2 regions of the Mesorhizobium sp. M0800 genome follow, and region 2 is predicted to be linked to the other one. Evidence: predicted binding sites of a transcription regulator. Region 2 holds the regulator's gene; the other holds the start of a gene.
The links. The regulator LexA, encoded in region 2, represses DNA repair genes until DNA is damaged. The targets are predictions, from matches to a motif close to TGTTCNNNNTGTGTTCNG.
Positions count from the first base shown of each region.

Region 1: a site for LexA is predicted at 2,977-2,994, ahead of NKI18_RS08565 (DNA recombination protein RmuC). Genes of this name have one in related genera too.

Region 1 is NZ_JAMYOZ010000005.1:35,555-42,098, reverse strand. It holds gene NKI18_RS08580 (transglutaminase-like domain-containing protein) at 1-69, shown strand, start outside; gene NKI18_RS08575 (cation diffusion facilitator family transporter) at 192-1,157, shown strand; gene NKI18_RS08570 (GFA family protein) at 1,238-1,642, shown strand; gene NKI18_RS08565 (DNA recombination protein RmuC) at 1,682-2,944, opposite strand; gene def (peptide deformylase) at 3,048-3,578, shown strand; gene fmt (methionyl-tRNA formyltransferase) at 3,595-4,524, shown strand; gene NKI18_RS08550 (GNAT family N-acetyltransferase) at 4,521-5,030, shown strand; gene truA (tRNA pseudouridine(38-40) synthase TruA) at 5,050-5,805, shown strand; gene NKI18_RS08540 (hypothetical protein) at 5,787-6,395, opposite strand; gene dapE (succinyl-diaminopimelate desuccinylase) at 6,398-6,544, opposite strand, start outside.
Region 2 is NZ_JAMYOZ010000004.1:90,744-97,287, forward strand. It holds gene gltA (citrate synthase) at 1-301, opposite strand, end outside; gene gltX (glutamate--tRNA ligase) at 481-1,902, opposite strand; gene NKI18_RS07045 (ComEC/Rec2 family competence protein) at 1,999-4,464, shown strand; gene lexA (transcriptional repressor LexA) at 4,458-5,192, opposite strand; gene kynU (kynureninase) at 5,641-6,544, shown strand, end outside.

The DNA.
Region 1 (6,544 bases), on a different contig from region 2:
CTGACCCACATTTTTGGGCCGGGCGCGCTGGCTGGCTTCAAGGTCTGGACGGACGAGGTCGTCGAATAGCCCCGCGCCGCCCTTTTGAACAACTGACCTTGTGAACAACTGGGCACTTCGGGCGTTGTGAGAGCTGTGGAGCGTGGGCGGGCGCTCCGCCAATCTCGGTGCATCAACCAAGGCAGCACACCATGGCGGCGCATGGCGGGTCGAAAAAAGTGATCTATGCGGCGCTCGCCGGAAATCTTGCGATCGCACTGACCAAATTTGCCGCTGCCTTGTTCACGGGCAGCTCGGCAATGCTCTCGGAAGGCGTCCACTCGCTCGTCGATACCGGCAATGGCAGCCTGCTGCTTTACGGCATGCACCGTGCCGCACGGCCGGCCGACCGCACGCATCCGCTCGGCCATGGCCGCGAGCTGTACTTCTGGAGCTTCATCGTTGCGCTCCTCGTCTTTGCACTGGGCGCCGGCATATCGTTCTACGAAGGCGTGACGCACATCATGGCGCCGGAGCCGATTGCCAACGCCAAGGTGAACTACGCTGTCCTTGGCCTTTCCTTTCTCTTCGAAGGCACCTCTTGGCTGGTGGCGCTGAAGGAGTTCCGCCACCAAAAAGGCAGCCACGGCTGGCTCGAGGCGGTGCAGCTCAGCAAGGATCCGAGTGTCTATACCGTACTCTTCGAGGACAGCGCGGCACTTCTCGGCCTCGTTGTCGCCTTCGCCGGGATATCGGCCGCGGAACTGCTGGACATGCCGAAGCTCGACGGCGCCGCGTCGATCGGCATCGCGCTGATCCTGGGCGGGACCGCGATCTTCCTGGCGCGCGAAAGCAAGAGCCTGCTGCTCGGCGAGCCGGCCTCGCCCGAGGTGCAAACAGAGGTGCTGGCCATCATCCAGCAGGACCCGGCGGTGCAACGGGCAAATGGCGTGCTGACGCTGCATATGGGTCCGCAGGAGATCGTCGCCGCTTTGAGCATCGAGTTCGAGGATCATTTGTCGGCGCCGGAGATAGAGACCTGTGTCGAGCGCCTCGAGACGCGGCTGAAGGCGGAGATGCCGGAGGTGACGCGGCTCTTCGTCAAGCCGCAGACCACCGGCACCTGGGAACGCCGGAGCAAGGCCTTGGCGGGGGCATCCGGACAAGAACCGGCCTAAGGAAAATGGCTTGAGGAAATCGATGCGCCATCGGGCAGTCCCGGCTATGATCGCAGGCAAAAGCTCCAGGAGGAACGAAGATGAAAATCGACGGCGCGTGTCATTGTGGCGCTATCACTTACGAGGCCGAAGTCGATCCGGAAAAGACCACCATTTGTCACTGCATCGATTGTCAGAAGCTAACCGGAACGGCCTTTCGCGTCACCGTGCCGGCGTCCGAGGACAATTACAGGATCACCAAGGGCACGCCGAAGATCTATATCAAGACCGGTTCGAGCGGCGCCAAGCGCGCCCAGGCATTTTGCGGTGAGTGCGGCTCGCATCTCTACGCCACGTCGGCGGGCGAGGGACCGAAGGTTTACGGTATCAGGGTCGGCACGGCACGGCAGCGCGAGCAACTGGTGCCGAGAAAGCAGATCTGGCACCGCTCGGCGCTGCATTGGCTGCCGGAATTCGAAGGCACAACCATCATCGAGGAGCAGTAGCGCCAGACCCGGGCGAAGCCTCCGGTTCCGGCGTAGCTCTCAATCGTCGCCTTCGACGACCCTTAGCCTCAACTGCCCGGTTTTCGAATCGGCGACGCGCGGGCTGATTTCCGCTTTTGCTCCGCTGCCATTCGAACCAGCGGTGTCCTCCGCCGGCTGCACGCCAAACTCCAGCGCCTCGATCTTTTGTCCGCGCCTGGTCACCTTCGATGTCGAGACAAGGATGTCCTCGATATCCTTGGCCGATTGACCGAAATGCGTCTGCAATTTGCGCACCCGCTCGTCGAGGCGGGAGACGTCTTCCATCAGCCGGATAACCTCGCCCTGGATCAGGTGTGCCTGCTCGCGCATGCGGGCATCCTTGAGGATCGCCTGGATGACCTGGATCGACAGCATCAAAAGCGATGGCGAGACGATGACGATCCGTGAGCGATGCGCCTTCTGGACAACGGCCTCGAAATTCTCGTGGATTTCGGCGAACACCGATTCCGAAGGCACGAACATGAAGGCGGTGTCCTGCGTCTCGCCCTGGATCAGGTATTTTTCGGAAATATCGCGGACATGCACCTCGATGTCGCGGCGGAAAGCCTGTGCGGCGGTCTTCTGCAGTTCGGCGCCTTCGGCGGCCCGGATGGCATTCCAGGCCTCGAGCGGAAACTTTGCATCGATGGCAAGCGACGGTGCGCCGTTCGGCATCTTCACCAGGCAGTCGGGCCGGCTGCCATTCGACAAGGTCGCCTGGAATTCATAGGCGCCGTGCGGCAATCCGTCGGCGACGATGGCTTCCATACGCGACTGGCCGAAGGCGCCGCGCGTCTGCTTGTTGGAAAGGATCGCCTGCAATTGCACGACCTGGCCGGCCAGCGACTGGATGTTGCCTTGCGCGATATCGATGACCGCCAGCCGTTCCTGCAGCTTGGCGAGGCTCTCATGCGTCGATCTCGTCTGCTCGGTCATGGTCTGGCCCAGGCGGCCGGTCATGGCATCGAGACGCTGGCCGATCGACTGTGTCAGTTCCGCCTGGCGCGCCCCGAACACTTCGGCGATGGCGCCCATGCGGCCCTGCATTTCCGCCTGGTTTGCCAAGATGCCGGCCATCCGCACCTCGGCGTCGCGGGCGTGGTCGGCGGCTTCGGCGGCCGCCACTGCACGCGCCTTGGCCGATCGCCAGAGCGCAACGACGAGCGCCACGAACAGGCCGAGGAACAGCATTGCGCCGAAACCCAGGGCTTGGCCGAGCGTGATCGTGGTGGCGCCGAGGCGGGCGACAGGTTCGGACAGGATGGTGGCCAGATCGTTCATGTCGACAGCATAGATGATTCGGTCTGCCGGCACAGATCAAAACGTGAACGACCCGAAGGCGCCCCGGTTGACGCTTTTCCTGCGAGGTCTTAGGTGAGACACCATGTCGATCAAGCCGCTTATCATCCTCCCCGATCCCGTCCTGCGCCAGGTTTCAAAACCGGTCGAGCGTGTCGACGGCGATCTGCGCAAACTGGCCGGCGACATGCTGGACACCATGTATGACGCGCCCGGCATCGGCCTCGCAGCGATCCAGGTCGGCGAACCCTTGCGCATGCTGGTGATCGACCTCGCCAAAGAGGACGAGACGCCGGCGCCGCACGTCTTCATCAATCCCGAAATCCTTGAAAGCTCCGACCAGCGGTCGGTCTATGAGGAAGGCTGCCTGTCGATCCCCGATTACTATGCCGAGGTCGAGCGTCCGGCGGCGGTGCGGGTGAAGTTTCTCGACCGCGACGGCAAGCTGCAGGAGATCGAGGCCGAGGGGCTGATGGCGACCTGCCTGCAGCATGAAATCGACCACCTCAACGGCGTGCTGTTCATCGATCACATCTCCAAGCTGAAGCGCGACATGGTGCTCAAGAAATTCAAGAAGCTCGCCAGGGACAAGGCGCCGGGCAAGATGGTGGGGTAGGCGTCGACGAATGCCCCTGCGTGTCATCTTCATGGGTACGCCCGAATTCTCCGTGCCGACGCTGCGGGCGATTGCCGGGGCCGGGCACGAGTTGGCAGCCGTCTACACGCAGCCGCCGCGCGCCGGCGGCCGGCGCGGGCTCGAACTGACGCCGTCGCCGGTGCAGCGCGAGGCGGAGCGGCTTGGCATCGAGGTGCGGTCGCCGGTGTCGCTGAAGGGCGAGGCGGAGCAGGAGGCGTTCCGCGCCTTGGGTGCCGACGTCGCCGTGGTCGTCGCCTACGGGCTGCTTCTGCCCAAACCCATTCTCGAGGCGCCGCGGCTCGGTTGCCTCAACGGTCACGCATCGCTATTGCCGCGCTGGCGCGGCGCTGCCCCTATCCAGCGCGCCATCATGGCCGGCGATACCGAAACGGGCATTATGGTGATGCGGATGGAGGAAGGCCTCGACACCGGCCCGGTGGCAATGGTTGAAAAATGTCCCATTGGTCCCGACATGACGGCCGGCGATCTGCACGACCGGCTGATGGTCCTCGGTGCTGCGCTGATGGTGCAAGCGCTCGAACGGCTGGAGCGGAATACGCTGACATTTACCACACAGGCGGAGGTGGGGGTGACCTACGCCAAGAAAATCGATAAATCGGAGACTCGCATAGACTGGCTGCGACCTGCCGGCGACGTGCACAACCAGATTCGCGGCCTGTCGCCCTTTCCCGGTGCATGGTGCGAGGCCGAAATCGGCGGCCGCGTGGAACGGCTGAAACTGCTTCGCTCGACGCTCTCGCAAGGCGCCGGCGAACCGGGAGGAATTCTCGATGACCGGCTGACGGTCGCCTGCGGGTCAGGCGCGATCAGGCCGGTCGAAGTTCAACGTGCGGGCGCAAGGCCCATTGCCGCGCAGGAGTTTCTGCGCGGGGCCAAGCTCGAAAAAGGAATGAAATTGTCATGAGCATGATGTCCATACGCGCGGCGACGCCGCGGGACCGCGAGGCGATCCGCCTTGTCGAAGAACACGCATTCGGCCAGCAGACGGAGGCCGGACTGGTCGACGCGCTGGTCACCGGCGGTGATGCCGTCGTCGAACTGGTGGCGGACGAAGACGGGCAAGTGGTCGGCCATATCCTGTTTTCACGGCTTTTCGTGCAGAATGGCGGCAAGAGCTTCCCGGCGGTGGCTTTGGCTCCTTTGGCGGTCGAGCCGTCGTTCCACGGCACCGGCATCGGCGGTGCGCTGGTCCGCGAGGCGCATATCCGCCTGAAGGCTGCTGGCGAGACGCTCGCCGTGGTGCTCGGCGATCCGGCCTATTATGGGCGTTTCGGCTACAGTCGTGCCCGTGCCGCGAAATTCGAGAGCGACTACCAAAGCGAAGCCCTGCAGGCGCTTGCCTGGGGCGAGGCGCCGGAGACCGGCAGGCTGGTCTACGCCTCGGCCTTCGGCTCAGCCCTCGCCGCCTGATTTTCGCCTCGATCCGGGAATGCCGCGTTTTCGCCTCGACATCGAATATGACGGCAGTCTCTTCGCCGGCTGGCAGCGCCAGGCCAACCAGCCATCGGTGCAGCAGGCGATCGAGCAGGCGATCGAGAAGTTCTGTGGTGAGCAGGCTTCGCTGCGCGCCGCCGGCCGCACCGATGCCGGCGTCCATGCGACCGCTCAGGTGGCGCATGTCGATCTGATCAAGGCATGGCCCGGCGACAAGGTGCGCGACGCAGTCAACGCGCATCTGCAAGCGGCCAAGGTGCGCATCGCCATCTTGAAGGCCGCCGTCGTGCCGGATGGCTTCGATGCGCGTTTCTCGGCGATCGGCCGCCATTACCTCTACCGCATCGTCAATCGCCGCGCGCCGGCGGCGCTCGACAAGGGCAAGATCTGGTGGGTACCGAAGCAGCTCGATGCCGGTGCCATGCACGAGGCGGCAAAGGTGCTGGTTGGCCGGCATGATTTCACCACCTTCCGCTCGACCCAGTGCCAAGCCACCAGCCCCGTCCGCACGCTCGACCGGCTGGATGTCAGCCGGGCGGGCGATTTCATTGAGGTCCGCGCTTCGGCGCGGTCATTCCTGCACAACCAGGTGCGCTCGATGGTCGGCTCGCTCAAACGTGTCGGCGAAGGCGGCTGGACTGTTGCCGACCTCAAGGCGGCGCTTGAGGCGCGCGACCGTGCGGCCTGCGGTCAGGTGGCGCCGCCCGACGGGCTGTTTCTCGTCGGCGTCGATTATCCGACGCCTGGCTGATCCGGAACGCTGATCCCGAGCAGCGCCTGCAGGCCGAACAGGACGATCAGCGACGCCACGAACATGCCGGCAAAAACGGCGCTGCCGGCGGCCGCACCCCTGCCGATCGCAACGTTGGTCATCCGCCAGGTCAAGACCATCGACAGCGCGAACAACAGCAGCGACACGAGTCCGGAGACTTCGTTGGCCGACGTCAGGAAAAGCCGGATCAACGCCGATGGCAGCATCATCCAGGCGATGATCGCCGAGGCCCAATTGCTGGCCACGACATAATGGACGAAACGGCCGCCGACGCCGACCCGCGGCGCCACCAGGGCGAGGCCTATGAGCGGCAGCACCCAGGCGCCGATATCGACGGTTGCCAGGCGGATCAACATGCTGAAACGGCCGACGAATGCGTTGGGATCGCCGATTTCGTTGGCAATACCGACCCAGCCGACGATCAGTGCCGGCGCCGCGACGACGATGGCAAAAAAGGAGTTCCAGAAACCGTCCGCCGAAAGGTCGAGCAGGCGAAATCCGTCGGCCTTGCCGAGCATCAGCCGCCAGGCACCGGCAAGCGAAGCGTAGGTTTCATCCGCTGAAAGCATCACTAGGATATGTCCTGCGCAAACCAGTCTTCAACGAAGCGCAGATAAATCTGCGTCAGCGTCTCGAGGTCGGCAATCGCCACGCGTTCGTCGACCATGTGCATGGTCTTGCCGACCAGTCCGAATTCGACCACCGGACAATAATCCTT
Region 2 (6,544 bases):
AGCAGACTTCGAGGAAGTCGCCGTGCTCGGCCAATTGGTCGATCGGGTAGCCGCGGTGCAAAAGAATGCCGGCATCGCCATCGATGAAGGTGATTTCCGATTCGCAGCTCGCCGTCGACGTAAAACCGGGATCGTAGGTAAAGACGCCGGCGGTGTTGTAGAGCGAACCGATGTCGATGACGTCAGGTCCTACCGAACCACTTCGTATCTTGAATTCATGGGTTTTGCCGCCGAGTTCCAGCTTGGCCGTCGATGCCTGGGTTTTGCCGCCAAATTCCATTTTTGTCGCAGGTTCGGTCATAGCAAACTCCTTTTTGTTTCCTCAGGCCGGCAAAGGCAAAATATCTGAACCCAACACGTCAAAAGCATCGGAATACGCACATTTGCGCCCGCAATTGAATCTGCGCGGCAGATTAGGCCAAGACCCAATGTTGCACTGCGAAACACACCTTTCAATGCCAATCTTCTTGGGCCAGTTTGCTAATCGATTTGATCAGCGATCCGCGCCAGGCTTTCCTCGCGGCCAAGCACGGCCAGCACGTCGAAGACACCTGGCGAGGTACTTTTGCCGGTGAGCGCGGCGCGCAAAGGTTGGGCCACGGCGCCGAGTTTATGGCCGGCGGCCTGCGCATAGTCGCGGATCGCGGCTTCGGCTGAGGCGGCAGACCACTCCGAAACCGTGGCTAGTGCCGCATGAGCGCCCCGCAGGATCGCGCGCGCCTCACCGCTGAGCAGCGCCGCCGCCTTCTCGTCGACCGGCAGCGGCCGCTCGACGAAAAGGAATGCAGCCCCTTCAACAAGTTCGACCAGCGTCTTGGCGCGCTCCTTCAGGCCCGGCAATGCGGCAAGCAGTTGCGCCCTGCGTCTGTCGTCGAGGCGCGCCGCGATTGCCGGGCCGCCTTCAAGATAGGGCAGAGTGGCGATGAAGATGTCGAGCAGCGCCGCGTCGTTCATCCGGCGCATATGCACGCCGTTAAGCGCCTCGAGCTTGGCGAAATCGAAACGGGCGGCGCCCTTGTTGACGTCGCCAATGTCGAACCATGCAATCATGTCGGCGATCGACATGATCTCATCGTCGCCGTGGCTCCAGCCAAGCCTCGCCAGATAGTTGAGCAGCGCCACCGGCAGGTAGCCCATGGCGCGATAGGCTTCGACGCCAAGCGCGCCGTGCCGCTTCGACAGCTTGGCGCCGTCGGCACCGTGGATCAGCGGGATATGCGACATCGACGGCACCTCCCAGCCCATGGCCTGATAGATTACGGTCTGGCGTGCGGCGTTGGTCAAATGATCGTCGCCGCGGATGATGTGGGTGATGCCCATGTCGTGATCGTCGACGACGACGGCATGCATGTAGGTGGGATTGCCGTCCGAGCGCAGAATAATGAAATCGTCGAGATCCTTGTTGGGAAAGCGCACGTCGCCCTGGACGCGGTCATGCACCACCGTCTCGCCGTCTGTCGGCGCCTTGATGCGGATCGCCCCCTTGGCGCCGGGCGGCGCCTCCGACGGGTCGCGGTCGCGCCAGCGTCCATCATAGCGGGGAGGCAGCCCCTTGGCCCGTGCGCTCTCGCGCATTGCCTCTAGCTCGGCAGGCGTCGCATGACAATAATAGGCCTTGCCCATACGAACGAGCTCCTCGGCCACCTCGCGATGGCGCGGCGCGCGCTCGAACTGCGAGACAGGCGCGCCGTCCCAGGTGAGTCCGAGCCAGGAAAGTCCGTCGAGAATGGCTGCCGTCGCCGCATCCGTCGACCGCTCACGGTCGGTATCCTCTATACGCAGCAGCATCGTGCCGCCCGTATGCTTGGCGTACAGCCAGTTGAACAGCGCCGTGCGCGCGCCGCCAATGTGCAGATAGCCGGTGGGCGAGGGGGCAAAACGGGTGACGACCTTATCGGGCATGGAACTCTCAGGCGGGCGAAGGAAGTGGGTTTGCGGACTTTCGCGCGTTGCGCGTTCATGTAGCATAGGAGGTCGAGGGCGCAAGGGGCAGACCCGATGGCTGTGCGAGGCCGAGGTGCGGGCGAGGGCGAGGACGCGGTCAACGGCGTCAGCGAACGCTTGCTGTTTGCTGCTCCCCCGCCTGTCCTGCCGGCACCGGCATTGCTACCCGCTCCGCGCTTCGATGCTCCGTCGCTGCCGGCCAGCGACCCAGCAACGGTTCTCGTGCCCGCGGGCGAGCCCATCGTACGCCTGCCCAGGCGTTTCCGCCTCCCGTCACCGTCCCGTATCCGCAACAGCGTAACCTCGGCAGCCGGCCTGGAACTCGACCGCGGCATCGCCTTCCTGCTGGTGCCGGTGTTCCTCGCATGCGGGGTGGTCGTATATTTCGGGCTGTCGGTGGAGCCGGCCTTTCCACAGCCGATCGCAATCGCGCTCCTCGCGGCCCTTTGTGCCGTCGTCTCGCGGTCATGGCCCAGGACGCGCCTGTGCTTCATGGTGGCGCTGCTCTGCGCGCTTGGCGTACTTGCCGCCAAGTTCGAGACATGGCGTGTCGGAACGCATATGCTCGGTTCCGAAATCTCGACGCGGCTGACGGGTCGCGTCGTATCGTACGAGCCCATGGCGAGCGGCCGCATCAGGCTGACAATCGATGTGATCTCAACCGCCAGGCCGACACTGCGCTACATGCCGGAACGGGTCCGCGTTTCGGCGATGAAGATACCGGCTGCGCTGACCGCCGGTTCCGAGATCACCGGCTATGTGCGGCTGCTGCCGCCGACCGGCCCGGTGCGGCCCGACAGCTATGATTTCTCCTTCGACAGCTATTTCGCCGGTATCGGCGGCAGCGGCTTTTTTCTCGGCAATCCGAAAGTCGTGTCGTCGGGCAGCATGCCGCTTGCCGCGCAGCTTTCTTCCGCGATCGAAGACGCGCGCGAATCCATCGCCGACCATATCCGCAGCCGCATCGGCGGCGCCGAGGGCGAGATTGCTGCTGCGCTGATCGTTGGCGTGCGCGCCGGCATTCCCGAGGAGATCAACGAAGCGATGCGGCGCACCGGCATCTACCACATCATCTCCATCTCGGGGCTGCATATGGCGTTGGTCGCCGGCACCATCATGGCGCTGCTGCGGGGTGCCTTTGCGCTGTTTCCCGATTTCTCATCGCGACGGCCGGTCAAGAAATATGCCGCGGCCGCCGCGCTTTTTTCGATTGCGGCCTACCTCGTCTTTTCCGGCATTGTCGTGGCGGCCGAACGCAGCTTCATCATGCTGGCGGTGATGCTTATCGCCGTGCTGTTCGACCGGGCCGCGCTCACCATGCGCAACCTGGCGATCTCGGCCATCGCGGTCATCCTGGTGTCGCCGCACGAGGTGGTCGGTCCGAGTTTCCAGATGTCCTTCGCCGCGACGGCGGCCCTTGTCGGCGCCTATGCAGGCTGGTCCGATTACCGCGCCGGCAGGGCCACCACGCCGCCGCCGCGGCGGTCGCCGCTACGCTTTGCCACTCGAAAGGTCCTGCTGGGCATGTGCGGTCTGGCGATGACCTCGATCATTGCAGGGAGCGCCACGGCGCTTTTCGCCATATGGCATTTCCAGCGCGTGGCGCCGCTCAGCCTGTTCGCCAATCTGGCCATCATGCCCATCGTCTCACTGGTCGTCATGCCTTTCGCCGTGCTCAGTGCGCTGGCGATGCCGTTCGGCGCGGATGGCCCTTTCCTCTATGTCATGGGCAAGGGGCTGACGGCGATGATCGCCCTGTCCGGGTGGATCTCGGAGCGCTCGCCGATCGATGCGGTCGGGCTGATTTCGCTGAGATCCGTCCTTCTGGTGACGATCGCCCTCGTCATTGCCAGCATGGCGACGACCTGGTTGCGGCTGGCGGCACTTCCTTTTGCGCTCGCCGGCTTGCTGACGACAACGCAGACACGCATACCCGACGTATTGGTCTCGGAGGACGCACGGCTGGTCGCGCTGCCGATCGGCAGCGGTGAACTCGCGGTCAACCGGGCACGCCCGAATGAGTTCACCATCGACAACTGGAAACGCGCGCTCACATCAGAGGCTATCGTCGCGCCGGAAACACCTGGAAAGAACGACCCGCAATTCGACATTGCCGATCCGGCCGACCTACCGCCGGGCATGCCGTTCATTTGCACGGACGGCCTCTGCCTTGCCAGGCATCCATCCGGCGCGATCATCGCGCAAGCCAAGGACCGCGATACTGCGCGGCCAGCCTGCGCCTTTGCCAGCTTGATCGTCATCGACGACGCCACCGCCCATAACCCCTGCTACTACGACCGGCTGGTCCTCGTCGTCACCAAACGGCAACTGGCGCGCGCGGGAAGTGCCGCCGTCTACTTCGATCCACAAGCGGCAACGCGCGCCGAAATCCGTTTCGCGGTCGAAAAATCATACCGGCCCTGGCACGTGCAGCGGAAATTTTCACGCGCGACGCGCGGCCTGCCCCCATACCGCAGGGCCGACAATCCAAAAGCCGGCGCCAAGGGCGCAACTCAGTAGCGGCGGATCAGCCCAACGAGCTTGCCCTGCACCTTGACCCTGTCTGGTCCGAAGATGCGCGTCTCGTAGGCTGGATTGGCGGCTTCCAGGGCGATCGAGGCGCCCTTGCGGCGGAACCGCTTCAGCGTCGCTTCCTCCTCGTCGACCAGTGCCACCACGATCTCACCGGGGCTCGCCGTATCGGCATTGCGGATGATCACCGTGTCGCCGTCGAAAATGCCGGCCTCGATCATCGAGTCGCCTTTGACCTCGAGCGCATAATGCTCGCCGCCCATGATCATATCCGGCGGCACCGAAATCGAATGCGTCTGGTGCTGGATGGCGTCGATCGGCACACCGGCGGCGATGCGGCCCATCACCGGGATCGAAACGGCGGCGACGACATCGTCGTCATTTCCGGCTGCGGGCACGCGCGACGATGTCGGCTTGCCTTGCCGAGGACCGCCTTGCCCAAGACTGCCCTGGATGACACTCGGCGAGAACTTGCGTGCCGCATTGAGGCCGGGGGCGATCGAGTCAGGCAGGCGCAGCACCTCCAGCGCACGGGCCCGGTTGGGCAAACGGCGAATGAAGCCGCGCTCCTCCAGCGCCGTAATCAGCCGGTGGATTCCGGATTTGGAAGCCAGGTCGAGCGCTTCCTTCATCTCGTCGAAGGAAGGCGGGATACCGCTTTCCTTCAACCTTTCGTGGATGAACATAAGCAGTTCGTGTTGTTTGCGTGTCAGCATAGCGACCCCCAACAGAATCAGAAAAACAAACCCAGAACAAACACTATCTGTTCCAGTTGTGTTCCGCAACTGTTTAAAGTTTAATGAATGCGTTAAGGCTCGGGAAACAAACGACGTCCCCTACCGGCGTACCGCATTTTCATCGCCGCGAGCCTCATCGCCTTGATTCTGCTTTCGTTTTGCGCCCTTCTGGCCTCCTAGAAGGCGGCACTGGCATCGGCCGTCGGTCGGCAAATGGCACGGAAGTGAACCCGTATCGACTGTGCGGTTTGGTCAATGCACCGTGAACGAAACGAACTCAAAACGCCAACCTCGGGTTAAGTCCCGGTTTCCATCGCCTGGTCAGGCTGCTTCTCGCCGGTGGAGCCTTGCTGCGCGCAACCAGGTAATGGAAGAACAGTCGATGCGTGTCCGGCGTTGCGTTGGATCTTGGCGGAGCAGACAAATCATGACAGGAATTCCCGATCTCGTGGCCATAAAGGCGATGGATGCCGCGGATCCGCTGCGCGCGATGCGCGACCGCTTTGTGTTGCCGCAAGGAGTGATCTATCTCGACGGCAATTCGCTAGGAGCTGCTTCACGTGCCGCTTTCGATGAACTGCACAAGGCCGCGACCGAAGAATGGTCGCATGATCTCATCCGCGCATGGAACACGGCCGGCTGGTTCAACATGCCGCTTGAACTTGGCGACCAGCTCGGGCGCCTGATCGGTGCCGCGGCCGGCCAGACGGTGGTCTGCGACACGACATCGGTCAACATCTACAAGCTGCTGCACGCCGCCATGGCCATGCGACCGGAGCGGCAGGTCATCGTCGCCGAGGGCGATAGTTTTCCGACGGACCTCTACATGGCTGAGGGTGTGGTTTCGACGCGAAAAGATACGCTGCTGCGCCTCTCGGGGGTCGACGCGCCGACCATCGAAGAGCTGATCGACGAACGCACCGCCGTGGTGCTGGTCAACCACGTCAACTATAAGTCGGGCGAACTGCGCGACATGCCGGCGCTGACGCGCAGGGCTCAGGAAGCCGGGGCGATGATCGTCTGGGATCTCTGCCACACCGCCGGCGCGATGCCAGTCGAGCTCGACAAGGCAAACGCCGATTTTGCCGTTGGCTGCACCTACAAATATCTGAATGGCGGCCCGGGCGCGCCTGCCTTCATCTATGCGGCTGAGCGGCATCTTTCCGACATCCAGCAGCCGCTCACCGGCTGGTGGGGCCATGCACGGCCCTTCGCCTTCGAGCCAGGCTATGCGGCCGGCACCGGCATCCGCCGGTTTCTGTGCGGCACGCAGCCGGTCTTGTCGATGCGCACGCTGAAGGGCGCGCTCGACATCTGGAACGATGTCGACA